Regions from separate parts of the uncultured Merdimmobilis sp. genome, predicted to be linked through region 2. Evidence: riboswitches for the same ligand, from Rfam matches in the RefSeq annotation. Region 2 holds a riboswitch; each other region holds the start of a gene.
What was found. A riboswitch is a leader RNA that binds a small molecule or an ion and turns the genes downstream of it on or off. The one in region 2 is predicted to bind thiamine pyrophosphate.
Positions count from the first base shown of each region.

Region 1 (4,988 bases), on a different contig from region 2:
CGGTTTGCCGGTGAGCTCGCTGGAGCTGGGCTGGCCGAACAGCTGGCAGAAGGCGTCGTTGACCTGTAGGATGGCCAGGTTGGTATCCATGGCCAAGATGGCGTGGGGGGTGCAGCGGATGATGATCTCCGCGATGGATTCCATATCAGTTCAGCGCCTCCAGCACGTGCTTGTCAAAGATGCCCTGGAAGTTGGCGGCGGTGACGCCGGTGAGCACCTGGTCGCCGACCTTCATCGAGACGCCGTCGGCGCTGCAGCAGCCCAGGCAGAAGGAGGCGCTCAGGACCACTTTGTCCTCCAGATGGTGCTTGGCGATCTGTTCTTTGAGCAGGTTGATGATGTCGTAAGAGCCTTTGAGATGGCAGGAGCTGCCGATGCAAACAGAAATTTCCATGGTGTACTTCCTTCCTCTGCATAAAATGCTTTTATTGTTATAAATTTAACATGAAATCCTTCTTCTAGTATACCGGGAATCCTCTTTGGTTGCAAGATTATTTGTGCAACTTTTTGAGAGAAAGGGCCGTTTTTTCGCAGATAACCGGTATTGGCAGGGACAGCAAAGGCGGCCCCGCCACAAAAGCGAAAGCCGCCTGGAGTTTTTCCCCGTTTCCCGCGCAGAAGCCCACAGGAGAAAAGGGGCTATTCCTTGTCTTTTGCGAGGGCGGCTAAAAACTGCTGAACCTCTTCCATCCGGCGGGGGTCCATCCGGTAGTAGACCCAGGGACCCTCCTTGCGGCTGGTGACCAGGCCGCTTTCCATCAGGATGCGCATGTGGTAGGAGAGGGTGGGCTGGCTGATGTGGAAGGGCGCCAAAATCTTGCAGGCGCACATCTCCTTGCTGGACAGCATGTCCAAAATTTGCAGCCGGGTCTCGTCAGACAGCGCCTTAAAGACCGGTACATACTTCAAATACTGTTCTTCCATCAAAATTCTCCTTTGGTCAAATCCAAGCCGCCGCCCATGTGGACGGGGCTGACATTCGAATAATCGCTTTGGGGGCTTTTTTGTGGGGGCCGGAAAAAGCCCGGCGCCGCCTTCCAAGGGCAAGCCCGAAGAATCACAACCTTGTGGTGCGGCAGGTGGGCTTTCCCCCTCGATAGAATTATCACGCCGCGATTTGTTCCAGCATAGAGTTCACACAAACTGGAAAAAATCAGGTGCCGCTTAGCGGCGGGAAGTGTTTTTCACCAATAATCGCTCTGCGACCATTATAGCATAAAATCCTCCCGCGGAAAAATCCCCTGGATGTGAAAAAAGAGGGGTTTTTATGAATTTGTTGGAAATTTTCCTCTTGAAGTGGAAAATCTGGAAAAATACGCCCCAAAAATTGACGCTCCCCAGCCTTTGGTGGTATACTGGTAGCAGAAATCCGGATGATCCGGAACAATACAAACGGGGAGCTCGCGCCTGCGGGCTGAGAGGAGGCCAACTGCGGCCTCGACCCGGAACCTGATTTGGATAATGCCAACGTAGGAATCGCCAACGCCAGTCTAGGGGATGCACCTGCGCATCCCCTTTTTGTTTGGCCGTTTTCCGGGGACAACACAAGGAGGAATCGCCGTGAAGATGATGGAACAAGCCATAGCGGGCAGTAGAGACCTGTGGGAGGGCTACCTTGTCCACCCCTTTGTCAAGGGGGCGGAGGAGGGGACGCTGACCCCCAAGCAGTTTGAGACCTATATGGTTCAGGACAGTATCTATTTAAAGGAATACGCCCGGGTGTTCGCCCTGGCCATGTACCGCGCCGAAACCCTGCGGGAGATGCAGCTGTTTTACGACGTGCTCTCGGTGGTGATCAACGACGAGTCGTTCACCCGGGTCAAATACCTGCGGCGCTACGGCATCGACCCCGACCGTGTGGACGAGATAGCGCCCCTGCCGGAGAACAAAGCCTACACCGACTTTATGCTGGAGATGGCGAGCCGGGGCCTGGCCGAGGCGCTGATGGCGGTGCTGCCCTGCATGCTCAGCTACCTTTACATCGCAAAGGAGGTGGTGAAGCGCAGCCCGGACGTCCTCACACAGAGCCCATATGGGGATTGGCTGGCAGATTACGCCTCGGAACGGTACGCGGAAAAATGCAGCCGCTGGGCCGCCTTTGCCGACCAGCTATGCGACGGGTACTCCCGGGAGCGCAAAGAGGAACTGGCCGGCATCTTCCGGGTGTCCAGCCAGCATGAGATGCGGTTTTGGGACATGTCCTATGCCGCGCAATAGGGGGGAGAGACCAATGGAAGCACTGATTCACAGGGTGCGGGGGAAAAATCCCCTGGTGCACTGCATCACCAACTATGTCACCGCGGGGGATTGCGCCAACATGCTGCTGGCTTGCGGGGGTTCCCCCATCATGGCCGATGACCTGGCCGAGGCCGCGGCCATCACCGCCGGGTGCGATGCCTTGGTCCTCAACCTGGGCACCCCCCACGCCGGGACTCTACCAGCTATGGCTGCCGCCGGGAAACAGGCCAATCAACTGGGCCATCCGGTGGTGCTGGACCCGGTGGGGGTGGGGGCTTCCCCCTTCCGCCGGGGGGCAGCGGAACAGCTTTTTCGGGAGGTGCAGTTCTCCCTCATCCGGGGGAATATCTCGGAGGTCAAGGCCCTTTTGAACATCCGCTCCCAGGGCAAAGGGGTGGATGCCGGGGCACTGGACGCCGTCACCGAGGAGACCATCCCGGAGGGGATTGCCCTGGCCCAGCAGCTCTGGGCCCAGACCGGGGCGGCAGTGGCCATCACCGGGGTCATCGACCTGGTGGCCGACGGGGAAGGGGCCTATGTGATCCGGGGTGGGCACCCCATGCTCTCCCGCATCACCGGTTCTGGCTGCATGCTTTCGGCGGTGTGCGGGGCATTTTTGGCAGCCTGCCCGGACAAGCCTGCCATGGCGGCGGCCGGTGCAGTTTCATCCATGGGGCTGTGTGGAGAGATTGCCGCTGCCCGCCTCCGGGAGGGGGAAGGCACCGGGAGCTTCCGCACCTACCTCATGGACGCCATGAGTTTGCTCGATGATCAACAGTGGATGGGAGGAACCAACATTGAATACCACCAAATACGCTATGCGGCTGTACGCCGTGACCGATAGCAGCTGGCTGCGCGGCCGCTCCCTTGTCCAAATGGTGGAGGAGGCCATTCTGGGCGGGGCGACCTTTGTCCAGCTGCGGGAAAAAGAATTGGACCAGGAGGCGTTTATCGCCCTGGCCAAAGAGGTGAAGCAGGTCACCAGCCGGTACCATGTGCCCTTTGTCATCAACGACAATGTGGAGGTTGCCCTTGCGGTAAACGCCGACGGTGTCCATGTGGGCCAGGAGGACATGGCCGCGGCGAAAGCCCGGCAGCTGCTGGGCCCGGATAAGATTATAGGCGTCTCCTGCAAGACCCCGGAACAGGCGAAAAAAGCCCAGGCTGACGGGGCGGACTACATCGGCACCGGGGCGGCCTTTGCCACCACCACCAAAAAGGACACCCGGGCTTTGAGCCGGGAGGAGCTACAGGCGGTGGCCGAGGCGGTTGACATCCCGGTGGTGGCCATCGGCGGCATAAACGCCGGAAACCTGCTGGAGCTCTCCGGATGCGGGGTGGACGGCGTGGCGGTGGTCTCGGCCATCTTTGCCCAGGACGATCCCCGGGCCGCCGCAGAAGAGCTTCGGGCCCTTTCCGACCAGATGGTGGCCCGATGATTCAGGGGCTGCTCTTCGATCTGGACGGCACCTTGGTGGATTCCAACTGGGTGTGGAAGAACATCGGCCGGGATTTTCTCATCGCCCAGGGCAAGACCCCGGAAGAGGGGCTGGTGGGGAAGTTTGAGGAGATGAGCTTCACCCAGTCCGCCGAATATATGATCCGGGAATACGGTCTCTCCATGACGGTGGGGGAGGTCATCGCCGCCGTGACCCAGATGGCAGAGGACACCTACCTCACTCGGGTGGATCTCAAGCCCGGTGCATCAGAACTGCTGCGGCGGTGCAAGGCGGCGGGATATCCCATGGCTGTGGGCACCGCATTGGATGAGGGCCTGGCCCGGCGCTTGCTGGAAAGGCTGGGGATTTTGGACTTCTTCCGAGGGGTGTACACCTGTGAGACATTGGGCTTCCCCAAAACCGACCCGGCCTTCTACCGCCGGGCAGTGGAGCTGTTGGGCTGCCTCCCCGGGGAGACGGCGGTGTTTGAAGACGCTCCCCACGCCTTGAAAACCGCAAAAGAGGCCGGCTGCCGCACCGTCGGCGTCGCCGACCCTTGGGGCGCCCCCCGCCGGGCGGAGGCAGAAGAATACAGCGACCGTTTCCTCCAAAGCCTGGAGGAGCTTCTGGATTTGCAGCATGGGGGAGAACAGCTCCCCCCAGAATAGAAAAGAGGTTGTAGCAGTATGTATAAAGTGCTTTCCATCGCAGGGTCGGATTGCAGCGGCGGCGCAGGCATCCAGGCCGACATCAAAACCATCGCCGCCCACGGCATGTACGCCATGACAGCTATCACCGCCCTGACAGCCCAGAACACCACCGGGGTGTATGGGGTGCTGGAGGCGGACAAAGACTTTGTGGCCCAGCAGATCGACTGCGTGTTCCAAGATATCCGCCCGGACGCGGTGAAGGTCGGCATGGTGGCAAACGCCCAGATCATCGCCGCCATCGCCGACAAGCTGGAGGAATATGAGGCAAAGAACATCGTGGTGGACCCGGTGATGGTCTCCACCAGCGGGGGGCGCCTCCTCAATGAGGATGCGGTGGAGGCCCTCAAGACCCGCCTTCTGCCCCTGGCGGATGTGATCACCCCCAACATCCCCGAGGCGGAATGCCTTTCCGGGATACCGATTCAATCCAATGGGGATATGGAGCGGGCGGCGGAACAGATCGCCCTCTTCTGCCGGGGGGCCATCCTCATCAAGGGAGGCCACCAGGAATACCGGGCCGACGACCTCCTCTATTATGAGGACTGCCCCATTTGGTTCCCCGGCCGCAAAGTGGACAACCCCAACACCCATGGAACCGGCT
Region 1 is NZ_CABRJC010000018.1:24-5,011, forward strand. Features, by position in the region: partial or broken gene RDQ42_RS10005 (PAS domain-containing protein) at 1-144, opposite strand, end outside; gene RDQ42_RS08415 ((2Fe-2S) ferredoxin domain-containing protein) at 146-394, opposite strand; gene RDQ42_RS08420 (helix-turn-helix transcriptional regulator) at 640-924, opposite strand; TPP riboswitch at 1,384-1,492, shown strand; gene tenA (thiaminase II) at 1,567-2,217, shown strand; gene thiM (hydroxyethylthiazole kinase) at 2,231-3,082, shown strand; gene thiE (thiamine phosphate synthase) at 3,036-3,677, shown strand; gene RDQ42_RS08440 (HAD family phosphatase) at 3,674-4,345, shown strand; gene thiD (bifunctional hydroxymethylpyrimidine kinase/phosphomethylpyrimidine kinase) at 4,364-4,988, shown strand, end outside.
Region 1: another riboswitch for thiamine pyrophosphate. It lies ahead of tenA (thiaminase II); the one in region 2 lies ahead of RDQ42_RS09160 (thiamine-binding protein).

Region 2 (14,912 bases):
AGGACCAGCCCTTCACCGGGAAAGCATCTGCCCGGCCGATAAACGCTTCAAAGGGGAGCTGTACTGTCTGGTCGAACAGCTCGGTGAAGCTTCTTGCCTGAAAGGAGCCCAGCTGGATCAGAACCCGTTCGGCGGTGCGCAGGCAAATATTGGCTTTGGCCACCATGGCTTCATCCCCTTGGAAGGTGACTTTGCCGTCGGTGACCTGGACATTTTCTCCGCCCATCCGCTTAACTTCGCCGGAGAGGACACTCTCCAGCCCAAAGAGGCAGGGACAACTTATCGTCAAAAGAGACATGGATTTTTCCTCATCTTTCTCACTTGATGCAGCGCAAGGCTTCTGCAACTATTATAGCATAATCTCCCCCAAAACCCAACGGCAAAATGCAGCAGGCCGGCCCTGCGGCACCCCAAACGTTGCGCCAACCGATTCCCGTGTGTTATAATCGCCTTAATAAAAGGCACACGCCCCCCTTCTGTGCTGCCTGAACTCTGAATAAAATCCAATTGCGTCCCGTTCGAAGCAACAAGCCAGCGGTGAGGAGGTGCAGGAAAATGGGTTTTTTTACGAGGGAATCCCCTGTGGAAAAGGAGTGGCGCAGGCTGCTGATAGAGGAGCGGAGGTTCCTTCAGAAGCGGTTGGAGAAAAAGTCCCCGCTTTTCCAGGAAAAACTGAAGGAGAAAGTTCCCCCAAAATTGCAGTCCACTTTGGATACCGCCTTTTCCAAAGCCTTTGCCCTCATTTTTGAAAAGGGCACGGGCCTAGTGGAAAAGACCTATTCCCGGCAAAAGCTGGAACAGGAATACCAGGTGCGCCAGTACGCCCTAAAAATCAAGCAGGATTCCAAATCCCTGCGGTCTTTTTCAAAAACTGTTCGGAATACCAGTGCCAAAAACACCCTTCTTTCCGGAGCATCGGGAATAGGAATGGGCGCCCTGGGAATCGGACTTCCAGATATTCCCATCTTCACCGGCATGCTTCTGAAAAACCTCTATGAAATTGCCCTCCACTTCGGGTATGGGTACGAAGCCAAAGAAGAACGGTATTTCATCTTGCTGCTGATCCAGGGCGCAGTATCCAACGGGGAGACCCTTCTTGAAACCGACCAGAAGCTGAACCAGTTTATCCACGACGGGAAACTTCCCGATGGATATGAGGAGAAAAAACAGATAGAGGCGGCCGCCAAGGCTCTGTCCAAAGAGCTGCTGTATCTTAAGTTCCTTCAAGGGGTTCCCCTTGTTGGGGCTGTCGGCGGCGTCTACGACGCCGTTTATATGAAACAGATCGCCGCATATGCAGGTATCAAATACCGGCGCAGGTATCTACAGGGGAGAAAATAAAAGCCTATCCGTCCATTGGCCCGCAGATGTTCCCCTGCCTTGCCAAACCTCATTCAGCGATCCCACAGATCACAAAAACCCTCCCGGGGTGAAACTGCCTGCGCCCCGAAACCGACAAAAAGCCCCTGGAAATCCAGGGGCTTTTATCAAGCGCTTCGTTGAGTGAACCTAATCCAACAGCTGGATTCCAACCCCCAACAGGCCGGGACCCACATGAACGCCCAAGGCCGGGCCCAAATCGCTTTCAATCAGCTGGACGCGGCCAGGCAGATGGGGCAAAAGCTCCTCCTTGATGGCGGCGGCTTCCTCCTTGGCAGAAGCGTTGACAATTGCCACATTGTACCGCTTGCCTTCTGCGGCAAACCTCCACGCCATCTCCATCACCCTGTGAATCGATTGTTTGCGGCCCATTGCTTTGGAAACTACATAATAAACTCCGTCCTCATTACAGGAGATGATGGGCTTTAACCCCAGGGCATTGCCCACCAGGGAGGCCACCAGCCCGATCCTCCCGCCCTTTTGCAGGTATTCTAACGTGGCGAGGCAGAAAAACACCTTGGATTTTTCCAGGGAACCGTCAATGGTGGCTTTCAGGGCCTCCCACTCCATCCCCTGCTCCAGGCACTGGCCTGCTAAAATTGCAGTGAACCCACTGCCTATGGCGATGTTCTTGGTGTCCACCACATGGATATCCAGACCTTCATACTCCTGGGCGATCAGCTGGACCAGGTTATAAGTCCCGCTGAGTCCGCTGGAAAGGGTTACCGCCAGCACCTTTTCATACCCATCCGCCTTGATTTGATCCAGGCAGTCAGTCACCTGTCCGCCGCTGGGCAGGGATGTCTTGGGGATCTCCTGGGGGAGCCTTTGATACACCTCCTCAGAGGAGATTTCCACCCCATCCAGGTATTCCCCTTGTTCATAGAGGATCCGCAGGGGAAGCAGGTACATCCCGTACCGTTTTCTCCACTCCTCTGGCACATCACAGCCGGAATCCACCACTATAGCAATTTTTTGCTGGTTCATCTCTGTCACCTCCTGGGATCATTGTCTTAAGGTATACTCCAATTCCAGCATTTTTTCCGCCATCCGTTTGCTGGCAAAGGCCCGCGCCGCCATCCGCAGCGCCAGGACTTCAGTGCCTGCGGGACGCTCGCCCTCCGGTGGTTGGAACAACGCCGACAGTTCCCTCTCCTGCTCTTGACAAAAGAGGTTATAGGCCTGTTTGGGCCCCACCTTCTCCGCCAGCCAGACGATGCCGTCCCGCACTTCCGGGATGGTGAGCACCTGCTTCAAAATGGTGATGGCCACCAAATAGGCCAGGTGTTCCCGCCCGTATTTTTTCTTATCCGGTTTGGGGATCAATTTGAGCTTTACATAGTTGTTGATCATCGCCGGGGTGAGGATTTTTTCCCCCTCCGGGAAGACCGGCTCCAGGTAGTGTTCCAGGATGGTGATTACCTGGTCCATATATAACCCCAGGTTTGGCAGTTCCTCCCAGCGGGGAAGATGTACCTCCCGCAGCGATTCCTGCCATTCCTGCAAATCTTGATCCATGCCCTCCACAGATTCACCTCCCCATACATCCAACTTTTTCCTCTATTATATCAGAATATCTTAGATTCTTCAATATGGTTCCTAGAACTAGATTATCTTTTTAAAATGCGATTTGTTGTCGAAAACAGCCACGATTTGACGCAAAAAAGGCCGGGGACTGTCACTGTCCCCGGCCACATAAATGCTGCCGTATGCCCATCGGGAATTTTAATCCCCAAGCGGTTCGATAAGGCCATAGTTGCCGTCTTTGCGTTTGTAGACAACGTTGATTTCCCCATCCTCGCTGTTGCGGAACATATAGAATTCGTGCTCCAAAAGGTTCATTTGAAGAATCGCTTCTTCCACTGCCATAGGTTTGACAGGGAACCGTTTGGTTTTGACCAGATGGTATTCCTCCGGCTCGGTGGGTTCATCGTGATAGATGGGGTCAAAGGCGGAAACCCGCAGCTTCTGCCCCAGTTTATTTTTATTCTTGACAATTTGTTTGACCAGGGCATCTACCACCAAATCCAGGGAATCCAGCCGGTCACCGGTTGTTTTCTCGGCCCGGAAGAACATCCCTTTGGATTGAACGGTCACCTCAACGGTTTCCCGCTCATGTTCGTTTGTGACGGTAACCTGGGCGCTGGCATCCTCATCAAAGAAGCGATCCAATTTGGACAGCTTCTTTTCCACCCGTTCTTTGAAGGAGTCTCGAATGATTGTCTTTCTTCCGCTGATGGTAATGTTCATAGATTCAACCCCTTTACTGGAAAATCTTATCGAAGGGAAATTGTGCAATCCCTCCATAAGTTCTACACACAGTATAACACGAATTATATAAAATTACAAGGTAAAAATCACATTTTGGAGAATACAATCTTCCCATCCACCAAAACCAGCTTCGGCTTGGCCGTGAGGCTCAAGGGGTCGCAGTCGAAAAAGGCCAGGTCGGCATCCTTCCCCACCTGGATAGACCCCACCCGGCTGTCCACCCCGGCTTGGCGGGCGGGCACGATGGTCACTGCGGCGAGGGCCTTATCATAATCCATCCCCTCCCGGACAGCGAGGCCGGCGCTGATCCCCAAAAACTGGATGGGCAGCTCCGGGTGGTCGGTGCAGATGGACACCTCCACCCCGTTTTGAGAGAGGATGGCCGGGTTGGCCAAACTGGCGTGGACCAATTCCGGTTTGCAGCGGGAACCGATCAGCGGCCCGCAGATGGCGCTGGCCTTCTCTTCCCCCAGGATGTCCGCGGCCAGGTGCCCCTCGGTGCAGTGGACAAGGACCGGGGCCAGGCCAAATTCCTTGGAAAAACGCAGGGCTGTGAAGATATCGTCAGCCCGGTGGGCGTGGATGTGAGCCTTGATCTCCCCTGCCAGCAGCGGAAGAAGGGCCTCGCACTTGGCGTCAAAATCCGGTTCGTCGGCGTCCTCATCCTCCTGGGCGGCCTCCAAATCCTCTCCATACCGCTGGGCCTTGTGGAGCTCTTCCCGGATTAAGGCGGCGGTGGCCATCCGGGTATTGGGGGTTTGGTTCTTGTCGTTGTATACCGTCTTGGGATTCTCCCCCAAAGCAAACTTCATGGCCACCGGCTCCCGGATCACCATGTCGTCCACCCGGCGGCCAAAGGTTTTCATAGCGCAGAACTGCCCTGCGATGGGGTTGGCACTCCCCGGGCCGGTGACCACCGTCGTAATACCCTGTTCCAGCGCCTCCTGGAAACAGCGGTCCATGGGGTTGACGGCGTCAATGGCCCGCAGGTGGGGGGTCACCGGGTCAGTCTCCTCGTTGCCGTCGTCCCCCTCAAACCCCAGGCCGTCTGCAAACATGCCGATGTGGCAGTGGCCGTCCACAAAGCCGGGGTAGGCAGTGAGGCCGCAAAGGTCCAGCACTTCTTCCCCCTCATCTGGATTGGGGGCGGGCATAGGGCCGAAAGCGGCGATCTTTTGATCGAGGATGCGGATATATCCATTGTCAATCCGGGGGGATTCCACCGGAACAAGGGCGGCATTGATCAGTAGCATGGTAATCTCCTTCCACAGCTGAAATGAAAAAAGGAGTGCCGGGTGGGCACTCCAGAAAAGAACTTATTTGGATGGGCCTTTGCGGCCGGAACCCCGCTGTTTGACATCCATGTACTTCTTCAGATCGGACATTTTATCATCGCTTGTCTGCTTGAATTTTGCCATCATATCTTCAAAAGAAAGATTCTCATTGGAACGCTTGGGGGCCCACTCAAAACTATCCGACCGGGGGCCGGATCTTCTGGGCGGCGGTGCAGGGCGATCCTGCGCTTTTTTAATGGAGAGGCTGACCTTGCCATCCTCCGAAATGCTGAGGATTTTCACCTTGACCATTTGGTTCTCCTGGATGAAATCCTTGATCTCTTTGACATAGGTGGCCGCCACCTCGGAGATGTGAACCATGCCAGTCTTCCCGCCGGGGAGTTCCACAAACGCCCCGAACTTGGTGATGCCGGTTACTTTGCCCTCCACAATATTTCCTACCGCAAGCTGCTGCATAGATGGAAAAGTCCTCCTTATATTATTGTCCCGAAACCTTTGCGCCGGGGGTTAACCTCCGGAGACATCCACAAGGATTCGCTCATTGGGATAGGAAAAATCCAACTTATCCCGCGCGACCCGTTCGATATAATCTTCGTTGTTGCCTTCGGCCAGCAGGCGTTCAATTTCCTTGTTGTCAATCTCCTGCTGGGTGCATTTATCCTCCAGCTCTTTGATTTCCCGTTGTCTCTTCGCAATTTCCACCTGAAGGCCAACCATGGCAAACACCGCATAACAAGTAAACCCAACCACCAACAAGCGGAAAAGGGGATTGGCTCGTTTTTTCTGTGCCTTGCTCACTGGCTGTCTCCTCCTTTAACAATCCTTGTTTTTCTCCCAGGTATCTTTATAAGATTATACAATAAAAGCCTCTGTTGTTTCAAGCGCATTTTCCCATTCGTCGAAATTTTTTTGGCCCTTGCCTCCACTTTTTTGCCCGCGCGGCTCAAAATCCGGTACAACCGCTTTCCCACAAAGATAAATGGGGCCAGCAGGAGCCGGAGAAGCCGGTAAACAAAGTCGATGACCGTGTGGGCGGCTTTCATCACCACTTCCCCGATGGTGAAGTAGTAAAGCACCCAGCCAATGACCTCCCCCACCAGCACAAACAGCCGGATCTGCCCGCTGACTGTGGTCATCAAGTAGAAAAAAGTAGCTCCCGCACAGATGAGCAGATAGGCAAAATCCTGAGCCGCAATCACAGGGGCTGGCTGCGGCAGGGCGATGCGCAGGATTCGGAAGACGTCATACACTGCGGCCAAGCCGGCACCCAACAGACAAGATAGCAAAAACGCCATCGTCTGGGAGGAAACACTGATCTCCATTTTTCCCCTCCCTAGCGGAACATGCGGGCAAATAGGCCGCCCCGGTACGGCTGGTTGTCGTTGTAGGTCATCCCGGTGACCTCCCCTTCCAAGGTGAGTTCCCCAGTGTCCACGTCGATCTTATTGATGTGCAGGCCGGAACCGTGAACCACAAGTTCTCCTGTGTCTGTATAGACTATCACAGTTTCCTCATCAAAACTGTCGATATCGGTGACCCCGGTGATGGAAAGATTCCTGCGGTCTTCCAAAATAATGGTATGCGGCCCTTTCGGCGCCTTTTTATCCTCTGGCATGGTGATTCCCCCCATTTACAAGCTGGTTCATTGTATGCGTTTTTTTCCCATCTTATGAGCCATTCCGCCGACAAGATGGCCCTATGCCGGAAGATGATAACCAGAGGTTTCACAAATGATCCCCTCGGATTTTGTCTATTTCCACATAAATAATTTTTATTGTTGATTAAAATTATCCATTATGTTGTATTTTTTGTCTTAAACTCGTATAATAAAACAAAAATAGACAACAAGGATGTGTACATCATGAAAAGAATCTTGACCATGCTTCTCGCATTTGCCCTCTGCTGTACCACCTGCTATGGCATGGAGTTTGTGGACACCTTTTCCTCTACACAAAACACCGATGCCGCATCGTATCAAAATTTGGTGACCCGCTCCGGCGACCCCATGGATGACTTTAACTGGCCTGCCGCCCAGGATCAGACTTTTTGCAGCTTGCCCTCCGCTAGTACAGTGGGGTCAGTCCTCTATCAAATTCGCGGGGCGCAGACTTTAGAAGTGGCTGTGTACAGCCGCAAAGGCACCTTTTCTACCTACAGCGAAGAATTGGATGCTTATACACTGGGCTATTTCGCAGCTGCCAACCCATCCCTAGCCCGCAAAGAAATGCGGCTCAGCCCTTCCACCGGAGGGGTTTATATCCAGATGGAGGACGGCCTTGCCCGGTTGACCGGTGTCCAAGGTGGAAAGGCGTTCCTCCCCACCGCCGAACGGCCAGAAGACCTCATCCCCTATGGCCTGCAGGTTTATGCGGGCAAAAGCCAAGGGAACCTGCGGCTGCTCACCCCCACCCGCAAAAAGGACAAGGAAGCCCAGTTCTCTCGCCCAGGTACCATCTTGCAGTATTATGACGTGTTTTCTTATACTCTTCCCGCCGATTGTGACTATGTCAAGCTGGTGCTGCGGGATTACACCAGCTTCCCCATGGAAAACGGCGCTGTACAGGCAAACAATGTGAAAAATCCCCTTCGGCTGGCAAATGCGGTTTTTACTGGAGAAAGGATCTCGGTGGGGCCGCCAGCGGAGGAACCTAGCAGCTCCATCCCATCTTCCTCCACCCCTCCTTCCAGCAGTTCAGGGAGCAACAGCACTCCTCATGGCGGCAGTGGCGGCGAAGAGGAAGACCCAGATTTGGAAAAACCGCCCAAAAAGGACAACGGTTCTTCTAGCGAAAAGGGGAAGGAGATCGCTTCCTCCTCATCCAGTTCCTCTTCCAAGACAGCTGGTGCCAAGGTGTCTAGCAGTTCCCCGAAAGCCGTTGTAAAGGCCTCTTCCCCTTCCACTAGCTCCTCCCGAAGTTCTTCCAAAACCGGGAGTTCCCCCGCTGCTGCGCCAGCTGCCACCCAACAGATTATCCTGGAAGAAGAGGCGTCCGCCCCGTCCCGGTCGGGTTTCTACTTGGCGGCGGCTGTCTACCTCTCCGCAGCTGCGGCGGGGCTCCTCCTCTTCTGGGAGAAAAAATCCCGCTCCACAGGGGAAGAAAAAGATTCGGACAACCCCTCCTGACAAAGAGAAAGCCTCCCAAAATAGGGAGGCTTTTTTGCATGTGAGTGGACAATTACCGGCCGAATACCTCGGCAATTTTGGGCATTAGTTCGCTGCTGGGGATGTGCTGAGGACACACATTCTCACAGCGTCTGCACTTGCGGCAATCAATGGCAGAGACTTCCGGGGTAGCGGTGGCATACAGCGTTTTGGCCCTCTCCATAGTGGACTGGCTGGTTGCGTTGTAGGCTTGGTAAATAGCGGGGATATTTAGGCCAAAGGGGCAGGGCATGCAATAGCTGCACCGGGTGCAGGGCACCAGGATAGAGGAATCGTAGACCTCTTTGGCATGGGCCAGCATAGCGACCTCTTTTTCGCTGAGCATGCCGACACTGGAGCGGGACGCATAGGTGAGGTTATCCTCCACCTGCTGCATCTCCCCCATACCGCTGAGCAGCAAAGAGACCTCAGGCTGGTTCCACAGGTAATCCAGAGCCCATTCCACTGGGGATTTTTCGGGGGAGAGGGCATTTTTCAGCGCATCAGAAGGTGCGGCCAGAGCCCCGCCAAGCAGCGGCTCCATAATCACTACGCCCAGCCCTTTGCCGGCGGCATAGTGGAGGCCTTCCAGCCCAGCCTGGTAGTCGGTGTTGATGTAATTGAACTGAATCTGGCAGAAATCCCACTGGTCAAAGCTGTCCACAATGGTTTTAAACAACTCCAAGTCGTCGTGGAAGGAGAACCCCATAAACCGGATTTTCCCGGCGTCCCGGGCCTTTTTCATCTTATCCAGCAGGTTGAACTTTTTCACCGTCTCCCATTTCTTTTTGTCCAAGGCGTGCAGGAGGTAAAAGTCCACATGGTCGGTGTTCAGCTTTTGCAGCTGCTCGTCCAGGATGCGGTCGAAATCCCCTTCCGCCTCAATCAGGACAACAGGGCTCTTGGTGGCCAAATACACCTTTTCCCGGTAGCCATCGGCCAAGGCTTTTCCCACCAGGGTTTCACTGGTCCGGCCGTGGTAAGGGTAAGCGGTATCCACATAGTTGACGCCGCTGTCAATGGCGTGACGGATCAGCCGGATGGCTTCTTTTTCATCAATATTGGCACTCAGAGGGACTCCGTCGGTGGTGGGCAGACGCATGGTGCCAAATCCCAGGGCGGAAATTTCAACCCCGGTATTTCCAAATTTGCGGTAATTCATAAACTGTCACCCTTCTTTCCTGTTTCTACAACTGCTTTCCTGGCCCCATCCGGCGATGGAAAGGGCTTAGACATATAGATAAAGGACAATATGCCTCCTTTATTTTACTCCTAAACGAAAAGTTTGACAAGTGTAATTTTCCAGCCAGTTCCGCCACAGGATTGCCCCTTCCGGAGAAAGAGAAAAGCCCCCGCTGTGGCGGAGGGCTCTTCCCTGTTGAATCAGAATTGGAAGTAGAATGGGGTTATTGATTGTTTTTTAGCCACTGGATGGCTGCATTGGCGTAGACCGCCGAGCCGATGGGGAACGCGCTTTCGTCGAACAGGACATTGGGGTTATGGGCGGGGAACACCTTCTCCGGGTCGGAGGGCATGGCGCCCAGGCGCAGGAAGATGCCGGGGACCTTTTCGGTGACCAGGGAGAAATCCTCCGATCCCATACCGCCGGGAAGCTCCTGGACTTTGTCCTCGCCCAGCAGGTCGCGGGTGTAGCCGACGATCTCATCCATCAAGTCGTTGTCATTCTCCAAGGGGGCGACGCCAAAGGGGTATTCCACCTCGCAGTCGCAGCGGAACGCCGACGCCACCGCTTTGGCTACCTCCACCAGGCGCTGTTTCATAAAAGTGCGGACCTTGCTGGATTTGGTTCGGATGGTGCCCATGATCATCGCCTCATCGGGGATGACGTTCTCCTTGAGCCCGCTCTGGAAGGCGCCGATAGTCATAGTGGCGGTGTCCGCCGCGTCGATCTCCCGAGCCAGAATTTCCTGGAGGGCGATGACGATGTGGGAGCCGGCGGTGATGGGGTCGATGGCGGTGTGGGGGTTGGCCCCATGGCCGCCTTTTCCTTTGACGGTGATGACAAATTTATCCGCCGAGCCGTGAGAGCCGCCTTTGGTAAAGCCCACAAATCCGGCTGGCTGGGTGACGCTGCTGATATGGATGGCCACAGCTGCGTCCACATGGGGATTTTCCAGCACGCCGGCATCAATCATCGCTTTGGCGCCGGCAAGAATCTCCTCTGCAGGCTGGAACATCAATTTAACGGTGCCGCACAACTCGTTTTCCCGATCTTTGAGGAGTTTTGCCGCACCCAGCAACATGGCAGCATGGGTGTCATGGCCGCAGGTATGGGCGGCTTCCGGGTTCTGGGAGGCAAAGGGAAGGCCGGTTTTTTCCGGCATGCGCAGGGCGTCGGTATCGGCTCGGAGCAGGATTGTCTTGCCTGGCTTGCCCACCGTGGCTACAACGCCGCTCTTGCAGATTTCCTTGGGTTCATATCCCATTTCGGTCAGGCGGTCCATGATATATCGAGTCGTCTGGGGCAGATCATTCCCCAGCTCTGGGTTCTGATGGATCGTCCGTCTGTCCTTGACGATAGTCTCTTCGATTGCTTTTGCACTTTTCAGCAGGTCATTCATTGGATTTCCGCCTTTCAGTCGTTGTGACTCTGTAATTCAGTGATCTCTCACTGTTTTACAGTTTAAAGCTTTTAATGGCTAAAGTCAAGAGATTCCCCCACCTCTTCAAATCTTTTGGATATTGTCCCAGAAAACCCTGTATTTCCACCATGGTTTCTGGTCTTTTTCTCCAAACAAGCCCGGTATTCCAGCTTTTTGGGGGATTCCCTTCCCGATCTTTCCTTTGTCATGAGGCGCGTCTATCTGCTACAATGGGGGCAGTGTGTGGCCCACGATAAGGTTCCCTCCCTGTGGGCCGCCAAGATTTTTTCAAAAGGAGTGCCCCTTTGTGGAAGTAAAAAACAAACACAAACCTTATTTGCTGCTTGCGGCGGGAATCACCTTGGCTGTCCTGCTCATCACTGGGGGTTTTTCCCTGTACCGAAGCTTTTTGCCGGGGGAAGCCCCTTCCTCCAGCACCTCCCAAGAAGAGTCATCGGAAAGCGAGAACCAAGAAAGCCTGGAGGAAGAATCCTCCTCTCAGGTAACCTCCCCTGCCCCTGGACAAGCCTCTGTGTGGGATTCCGCCGCCACCTACCAAAAGGGGGATCGGGTCCTCTACGGCGGCGTTCTTTACCAGGCCAAATGGTGGAATACAGGCGAACAGCCTGGCAAAGGGGATGGCAACCCCTGGGAAACGGTGGAAAGTCCAAGCTCCACTCCAATGCCCCCTTCCAGTTCCAGTGCAGCCCCTCCCTCCTCCTCGGCACCAGCATCCTCCTCCAGCGCGTCTTCTTCTTCCCTTCCCCCTGCCGGCTCCCCTTCGGTTGGCACACAAGGGTTTAAAGTAGTGGCTTATTATCCCTCCTGGAAGCCTAGCAGCATGGAAAAAATCCAGCACGACGTGGTGACCCACCTGATCTATGCTTTCGCCATCCCCACCAAGGAGGGGACCCTTCTCCCTTTGGAAAATGCCTATGCTGCCCAATCCCTCATCGAGGCCGCCCACCAAAAGGGGAACAAGGTCCTTCTGGGGGTGGGGGGCTGGAGTTACCAGGGCAACACCCTCCAATCGGTGTTTGAACAGGCCACCGCCACCGACGAAAAGCTCTACCGGCTAGGGGATGCCATCCTGACCATGTGCGACCAATACGGCTTCGACGGGGTGGACATGGACTGGGAACATCCCAACGTCTCAAATGGCAGCTCCAAACGGTATGAAAAACTGATGCTCTATTTAAGCGAGAAGCTCCACGCCAAGGGCAAGCTGCTGACTGCGGCGGTGCTGGGCGGCGTCTCCCCCGAGGGTACCGTCTACCGGGACGCCACCCTCGCCCACACCGATAAGGTGCTTTCCTGCGTGGACTGGATCAATGTCATGGCCTATGATGGCGGCGACGGGGAGCGGCATTCCAGCTACTCCCTCGCTGTGGCCAGCGCCACCTATTGGAAGGAGACCAGGGGTGTGCCCGCCAACAAGGTAGTACTGGGGATGCCCTTCTATGGCCGTCCTTCCTGGGCCACTTACAGCGCCATCCTGGCCGCCGACCCAGATGCCTATGGGAAGGATGTCACCACCATTAACGGGGTGGAAGTCCATTACAACGGGATTCCCACCATCCAAGACAAAACCTATTACGCAAAAAAACACCTGGGCGGGGTGATGGTCTGGGAGGTGACCCAGGACACCGCCGACCGGGAGAAGAGCCTGCTCACCGCCATTGGGGAGGCGTTGACCTGGTGATTTTCTGCCTGGTTGACAATTTCTCCCTTTTGGAGTATTCTAGTTTCGACAATAAAACCGCAAGGGGTGCTGATTTTCGGCTGAGAGCGGGCTTATGGCCTGTAACCCTGAACCTGATCCGGATAATGCCGGCGGAGGGATGCTGCACAATGCTGTGGGGGCCTGCCCCCAACAGATGCTGTATGATAAGACCGCTTGGCTTTCCGGCTGGGCGGTCTTTTGATTGTACAGCAAAAAGGAGCGAGATTTTATGCCAAACGCAAGCGTAGCTATCCAAGTTGTTCCCAAAGTCATGGACGACGCCGAGACCATCCGCATTGTGGATGAGGTCATCGCCTACATCAAATCCACCGGCCTCACCACCTTTGTCGGCCCCTTTGAGACCGCCATTGAGGGGGACTACGACCAATTGATGGAGATCGTCAAAAACTGCCAGCTCATCGCCGCCAAGGCGGGCGCCCCCGCGGTCAGCACCTATGTGCGGATCTCCTACCGGCCGGAAGGCGGTGTGTTGACCATTGACCAAAAAGTCACCAAGCACCATCAATAAGGCCGCTCCCGGAGTGCTGATCGCCCTTCTTTTGGCCGTGTGGCAGGGGCTGTCCAGCCTGGGAGTGGTCCCCAAGTACATGCTGCCCTCCCCCGCTGATGTGGTCAAGGCCTTTTTTGCCGATTTTCCCCTTCTGGTCAGCCACTCCCAGACCACCCTGGCCGAGGCCGCCCTCGGTCTCTCCTGCGCCATCTTCCTGGCCTTTGTGGTCGCCTTCTTTATGGACCGCTACTCCCTGCTGCGGCGAGCGGTTTATCCCCTCTTAGTGGTGAGCCAGACGGTTCCCACCGTTGCCATCGCCCCCCTGCTCATCCTTTGGCTGGGGTATGGCATCGCCCCCAAGGTGGTGCTCATTGTCATCACCTGCTTTTTCCCCATGGCCATCGGATTGCTGGAGGGGTTTTCCTCCGCCGATCCGGACACCATCAACCTGATGCGGGCTATGGGCAGCACCCAGAACCAGATTTTCCGGTACGTCAAGTTCCCCTCTGCCCTGCGGCAGTTCTTTGCCAGCCTGAAAATCGCCGCCTCCTACTCGGTGGTGGGGGCGGTCATCTCCGAATGGCTGGGCGGCATGGAGGGCCTGGGGGTCTACATGACCCGGGTCAAAAAATCCTATTCCTTTGACAAAATGTTCGCGGTGATCTTTTTGATCTCCGCCATCAGCCTTCTGCTGATGAAGGCCATCGACCTGCTGCAAAAGAAGGCCACGCCTTGGGACAACCTGCGCCAGCAGGAACAAGAATTATAAGGAGAATTGTATATGAAACGGATACTTGCAGCCATCCTTGCGGCTGGGCTGGCCCTTTCCCTCACCGCCTGCGGCGGGAACGGCAATTCCAGTTCCTCCGGCGAGGGGGAATCCCTCAAAGAGATCACCTTCTGCCTGGATTGGACCCCCAACACCAACCACACCGGCCTCTACGCCGCCCAGGCCCTGGGCTATTATGAGGAAGCCGGCCTGAAGGTGGAGTTTGTCCAGCCCCCGGAAGATGGAGCTCCCGCCCTGGTGGCCTCGGGCAAAGCCCAGTTCGGCATCAACGCCCAGGACACTATCGCCCCCGCCCTCATCGGCGACGCCGCCCTGCCGGTCACCGCAGTGGCGGCCATTGTCCAGCACAACACCAGCGGCATCCTCACCCTGAGCGGAAAAGGGGTTGACCGTCCCAAAGGGCTGGAAGGCCGCACCTACGCCACCTGGCAGAACCCAGTGGAACAGGCCATGATGCGGTACTGCGTGGAAAAAGACGGCGGGGATTTCTCCAAGGTCAACCTGGTGCCCAGCACCCCCACGGATGTCCTCACCAGCTTGCAGACCAACGTGGACTCCATCTGGGTGTTCTACGGCTGGGATGGCATCGCCGCGGAAGTGAAGGGCATCGATATGGATTACTGGGCATTTTCCGACATTGAGCCCACCTTTGACTACTACACCCCAGTGATCCTGGCGAACAACGCCTTCCTCCAAGAGGACCCCGAGACGGCAAAAGCGTTCCTGGCCGCCACCCGCAAAGGGTATGAATACGCCATCGCCAACCCCAGGGAAGCTGCCGACTTCCTGCTGGCAGCCAGCCCAGAGCTGGACAAAGATCTGGTTTACGCCAGCCAGGAATACCTCTCCGCCCAGTATCAGGCGGACGCGGAAGCTTGGGGGGTCATCGACCCCGCCCGCTGGGACGGCTTCTATCAGTGGCTGTGGGACAACCAGCTGCTGGAGGAGGAAATCCCCGCCGGAACTGGGTACTCCAACGACTACCTTCCCCAGTAGCCCATGAGCAAGCTTGTCGTGGAGCATGTCTCCAAATCCTTTGACGGCGTCCCCATCCTAGAGGATGTCTCCCTCCGTCTGGAAGAGGGGGAACTGGTCTGCCTGCTGGGGGTGAGCGGCGCGGGCAAGACAACCTTGTTCAACATCATCTCCGGTCTGATGGAGCCGGAAGAGGGCAAGGTCTATCTCTCCGGCGAGGAG
Region 2 is NZ_CABRJC010000022.1:6,608-21,519, forward strand. Features, by position in the region: gene RDQ42_RS09090 (class I SAM-dependent RNA methyltransferase) at 1-298, opposite strand, end outside; gene RDQ42_RS09095 (EcsC family protein) at 556-1,341, shown strand; gene RDQ42_RS09100 (DegV family protein) at 1,510-2,367, opposite strand; gene RDQ42_RS09105 (DUF1836 domain-containing protein) at 2,386-2,898, opposite strand; gene hpf (ribosome hibernation-promoting factor, HPF/YfiA family) at 3,106-3,630, opposite strand; gene RDQ42_RS09115 (amidohydrolase) at 3,738-4,904, opposite strand; gene RDQ42_RS09120 (S1 RNA-binding domain-containing protein) at 4,968-5,402, opposite strand; gene RDQ42_RS09125 (septum formation initiator family protein) at 5,454-5,744, opposite strand; gene yabQ (spore cortex biosynthesis protein YabQ) at 5,741-6,268, opposite strand; gene yabP (sporulation protein YabP) at 6,280-6,561, opposite strand; gene RDQ42_RS09140 (hypothetical protein) at 6,808-8,070, shown strand; gene RDQ42_RS09145 (aldo/keto reductase) at 8,123-9,250, opposite strand; gene RDQ42_RS09150 (M20 family metallopeptidase) at 9,495-10,670, opposite strand; gene RDQ42_RS09155 (glycosyl hydrolase family 18 protein) at 10,999-12,393, shown strand; TPP riboswitch at 12,446-12,550, shown strand; gene RDQ42_RS09160 (thiamine-binding protein) at 12,644-12,943, shown strand; gene RDQ42_RS09165 (ABC transporter permease) at 12,912-13,694, shown strand; gene RDQ42_RS09170 (ABC transporter substrate-binding protein) at 13,707-14,711, shown strand; gene RDQ42_RS09175 (ABC transporter ATP-binding protein) at 14,715-14,912, shown strand, end outside.

Region 3 (4,988 bases), on a different contig from region 2:
TGACGACATCGACCTGGCGATGATGGTCCACGGCACCACCGGCGACAAGATCGAGATGGCCGACACCAGCACTGGGTTTGTGGTGAAGTTTGTCCGCTACCTGGGCAAAGAGGCCCATGCAGGCGGTGCACCCCACCTGGGCATCAACGCCCTCAATGCGGCCCAGATCGGCCTTGCCGCCATCAACGCCAACCGGGAGACCTTCCAGGACAAGGATACCATCCGGGTTCACCCCATCATCACCAAAGGCGGGGATTTGGTCAATGTCGTCCCTGCCGATGTGCGGATCGAGACCTACATCCGCGGCAAGACCATGGAAGGGGTGCTGGACGCCTCCAAAAAGGTCAATCGGGCGCTCAAAGCCGGCGCTGATGCAGTGGGAGCCCAGGTGGTCATCCAGGAAATCCCCGGCTATATGCCCCGGATGAACGAAAAGCGGATGAACCAGCTGTTTGAGGCCAATGTCACCCCGCTGGTGGGGTCGGACCACGTGGTCAACAACGGCCACACCACCGGCAGCAGCGACTTTGGCGATATTATGCACCTGATGCCGGGTATCCACCCCTACATCGGCGGCGCAGTGGGCCGGGGCCACAGCAGCGACTACCAGATTGTCGACCCGGAGATGTTCTACATCGTCCCCGCTAAAGCTATGGCTATGACGGTTATCGATTTGTTGTGGGACGGCGCGGCGGAGGCCAAAGCCATTGTAGAATCCTACCAGCCGGTGTACAAAAACAAAGAGGAGTACCTGGCCGCTTGGGAGGAACTGATGAAGGGCTAACCAAAATGAAACAATTTGGGGCGGGGGAGAATTCCCGTCCTGTTTTTTGGAGGAATTGGTTGTGGAAGAGGGATTTTTTACCCGCGTGTACCAGATCGTAGAGCGGATTCCGCCGGGAAAGGTGGCTACCTACGGGCAGGTCGCCTTCCTGGCAGGCAGTCCCCGAGCCGCCAGGGCAGTGGGGGAGGCGATGCGCCGCTGCCCCTATTTTGAAGTCCCCTGCCACCGGGTGCTCAATCGCAGAGGGGAGCTGTCCCCCGCCCCGGCATTTGGTGGCCCAGGCGTCCAACAGGGCCGCCTGGAGGCCGAGGGAGTCGCAGTCGGCCCAGATAACCGGGTGGATCTGACCCAGTTTCAATGGGATGGAAAATGAAAGCAATCCTTCACAGCAGAGTTGGATTTGGGGAAAACGGAGAGTTCTCTCCCCCAATTCCGGGAAAGTCACCGGAGAAATAGCGGATATGTGCAAATGTTATGCAAGAATTTATGCATTTTACATTTTGACCGGAACCACCAAAAAAGCTATAATGGAATCAGAAGATTTTGGACAACAATGGGAAAGGTGGTACTAGTATGAATCCGATTTTACAAAGAGCCAAAGAGTTGGAGAGCGAGATCATCGCCAACCGGCGTTACCTGCACCAGCACCCGGAAATCCGGGATGAACTGCCCAACACCACAAAATTCGTCATGGAAAAACTGACCGAAATGGGCTATGAGCCCAAGGAAATCTGCAAGGGCGGCATCGTCGCCACAGTGGGCAACCCTGGAAAGGTGTTTCTGCTGCGGGGCGATATGGATGCCCTCCCCATGGAGGAGGACACCGACCTGGAATTCCGCTCCTGCAACAGCTATGCCCACACCTGCGGCCATGATACCCACACCGCTATGCTGCTGGGTGCGGCAAAAATCCTCAAGGAGCATGAGAAGGAGCTGAAGGGCACCGTCAAGCTGATGTTCCAGCCCGCGGAGGAGATTTTCACCGGCGCCCAGGCGATGATTGATGCCGGCGTTATGGAGAATCCCCACGTGGATGCGGCCCTGGCTACCCACATCGCCTCTTCTGGCCTGCCCTGCGGCATGATCTCCTATAAGGAAGGCCCTTCCGGCGCGTCGGCTGACATGTTCACCATCACCATCAAGGGCAAAGGCGGCCACGGCGCCTATCCCCACGCTGCGGTGGACCCGGTCAACATTGGCGCCCATGTCGTCCTCACCCTCCAGGAGTTGGTGAGCCGGGAGGTCAACCCCTTGGAGCCCTGCGTTCTGACCATCGGAGCCTTCCAGGCCGGCGACGCTGGAAACATCCTGCCGGAATCTGCTGTGTTGCGGGGTTCTATCCGCACCTTCAACAACGATGTGCGCAACTTTATCAAACAGCGCACAGTGGAGCTGTGTGAGGACACTGCCAAAAAGTTCCGGGCCGAGGCCAAAGTGGAGTTCACTTCCGGCGTCTGCCCGCTGATCAACGACGGGGAATTCACCCGGGAGATCGTCGGTTACCTGGGGGATTTGGTCCCTGCCGACAAGCTCTGCACCCGGGAGCCGGAGATGGGCTCTGAGGACTTTGCCCTGGTCACCCAGATGGTGCCCGCCACCTTCCTGTACCTGGGCGCTGAGGTGGAGGACCCGGCCCAAGTGCGCCGCGGCCACAACCCCAATGTCCTGTTCAACGAGGACTGCTTCCACCTGGGTACTGCTGCTCTAGCCCACTGTGCCATCCAGTGGCTGGATCGCCACAGCAACTAGCAGATGCTGAAAAAGGGGCTGACCCTGGGCGGCCCTCTCAAACAGATTTGAATATTTGAAGAAACGGCATAGCTTAAAGCTATGCCGTTTCTTTGTGGAAAAGGATATTGTGTGGGAATGCCTACGCTTTTCTTTGAGGAAAGGTTACACCCCTAAGCTGTGTTTCACCTGGTCGAGGGCCTTGGTCCGATCTAAGGCGGTGAGGAAGGCCACTGATAGAAGAGCGCCGCCCACCGAGCTGATCAAGAAGGGGAGCACATAGGCAAAAAGGGCAGCCTCTTTGCCGAGGAGCAGGGTGGCCACTGGGTAACAGAGCAGGCCGCCCAGGATGCCGGTGCCCACCGTCTCCCCCAGGAAGGCGGCCCACATCTTATGGGTTCTCTGGTAGAGGAGACCGCACAGCAGGGCCCCCACCATGCTGCCGGGGAAGGCAAGCAAGCTCCCGGTGCCCATCAGGTTTCGGATCAGCGAGGTGGCAAAGGCCATGGCAACGGCATATCCCGGGCCAAGGATGACACCTCCCAGCACATTGACCGCATGTTGAATGGGGAAGCACTTAGATGCCCCCACCGGGATGTAGAACGCGGAACAGACCACCCCCAGGGCGGTCAGCAGGCCGGCAGTGGCCAGCTTTTTGACAGAATGCTGCATAAAAAGTCCCCCTTTTTGAAAATGCCGGGAGGTAAAGAGAAAGCCGCCGATCCCAATAGCGGAATGGCGGCAGAAAATCACGATCAAAGCTCCCTCCGCCGGCATTATCCGTATCAGGTTAGCGGGTCGAGACGGCATTACGTCTCCTCTCAGCCTGCTGCGCAAGCTCCCCGGATGCAATTGTTCCTATTTAGGATATCCAGTTGTGCTGACCTTGTCAAGGGAAAACGGAAAAAATGTAACCAACTGTTACAGAAATGGGCAAAAAAAGTCGAAATACGGCAAAAAATTAACAGAATCTTTATACTTTGGACAAATATCGGTTACATGCTGTTCTTGACTATTCCTTTTTAATTAGTATAATGGGGGCACATAGAAAATGTTGAAATAACACAAAAAAACCAGAATTTTCCCAAAAACGGTCTAAATTATTTGTGAGTATTTGACATAGTGAAAAGATGAAGTGTTCTGTAATTGGAGGGTCGGCTATGGGCCTTAAACTGGGAATTGACATCGGTTCCACCACGGTCAAAGTGGTGATCATGGATGGGGATGCTATTTTATGGCGGCGTTATGAACGCCATTTTTCGCAGGTGCGGCAGAAAACGGCGGAATTGCTGGAGGCCGCCCGCCAGGTGGTGGGAGACCAGCCTCTTCACGCGGCAGTGTCAGGCTCTGCGGGGTTTGGGGTGGCAAAACTGATTGGAATGCAGTTTATCCAGGAGGTGTTTGCCACCGGACAGGCCATCCGTTACTTCGGTATAGATGCGGATGCGGTCATTGAGCTGGGGGGAGAGGACGCCAAGATCCTCTTCCTCACCGGCGGGGTAGAGGAGCGGATGAACGGCAGCTGTGCTGGCGGCACCGGCGCGTTTATCGACCAGATGGCGACTTTATTAAATGTCACCACCGATGAACTGGATGAATTGAGCTTGCAGCACACCCGGATCTACCCCATTGCCTCCCGGTGCGGGGTGTTTGCTAAAACCGACATCCAGCCCCTTCTCAACCAAGGGGCCCGCAAGGAGGATCTGGCCGCCAGCATCTTCCAGGCGGTGGTCAATCAGACCATCACCGGCTTGGCCCAGGGCCGCCCCATCGAGGGGAAGGTGGTCTTCCTCGGGGGGCCGCTTTACTTTTTGAAGGGCCTGCGGGAACGGTTCCAGGAGACGTTGAAACTGGATGCTGACCACGCCTTTTTCCCCGAGTGGAGCCAGTACGCCGTGGCCATCGGCACTGCGGTTTACGCCGATGAAAATGCCCCGGAGACCACCCTCTCTCAAGTGATGGAACGGATAAAGAGCGCTTCAGAGGAGAGCCACAGCGGCCGGTATCTGGAGCCGCTTTTTCAAAACCGGGGAGAATACGAAGAATTCTCCCGCCGCCACAGCTCTGCCACGGTGGAGGAGCGGGATCTATCCAGCTATGAGGGATCTGCTTACCTGGGCATTGACTGTGGAAGCACCACCACCAAGCTGGTGCTCATCGGCCAGGAGGCGGAAATTTTATACCAGTACTACAGTTCCAACCAGGGCAACCCGGTGGAGCTGGTTCGCCGGCAATTGACCGAGGTCCGCCGGCTCTGCGGGGACCGGGTGGCCATCCGTGGGGTGGTGACTACCGGTTACGGGGAGGAATTGATTCAAAACGCCTTCCACGCCGACGCCGGCATTGTGGAAACGGTGGCCCACTTCCGGGCGGCCCGGTTCTTTGACCCGCAGGTGGATTTTATTTTGGACATCGGCGGCCAGGATATCAAATGCTTCAAGGTGCGTTCCAACGCCATCGACAGCATCATGCTCAA
Region 3 is NZ_CABRJC010000002.1:247,072-252,059, forward strand. Features, by position in the region: gene RDQ42_RS02560 (amidohydrolase) at 1-784, shown strand, start outside; gene RDQ42_RS02565 (MGMT family protein) at 846-1,157, shown strand; gene RDQ42_RS02570 (M20 family metallopeptidase) at 1,358-2,533, shown strand; gene thiW (energy coupling factor transporter S component ThiW) at 2,678-3,184, opposite strand; TPP riboswitch at 3,258-3,367, opposite strand; gene RDQ42_RS02580 (acyl-CoA dehydratase activase) at 3,673-4,988, shown strand, end outside.
Region 3: another riboswitch for thiamine pyrophosphate. It lies ahead of thiW (energy coupling factor transporter S component ThiW); the one in region 2 lies ahead of RDQ42_RS09160 (thiamine-binding protein).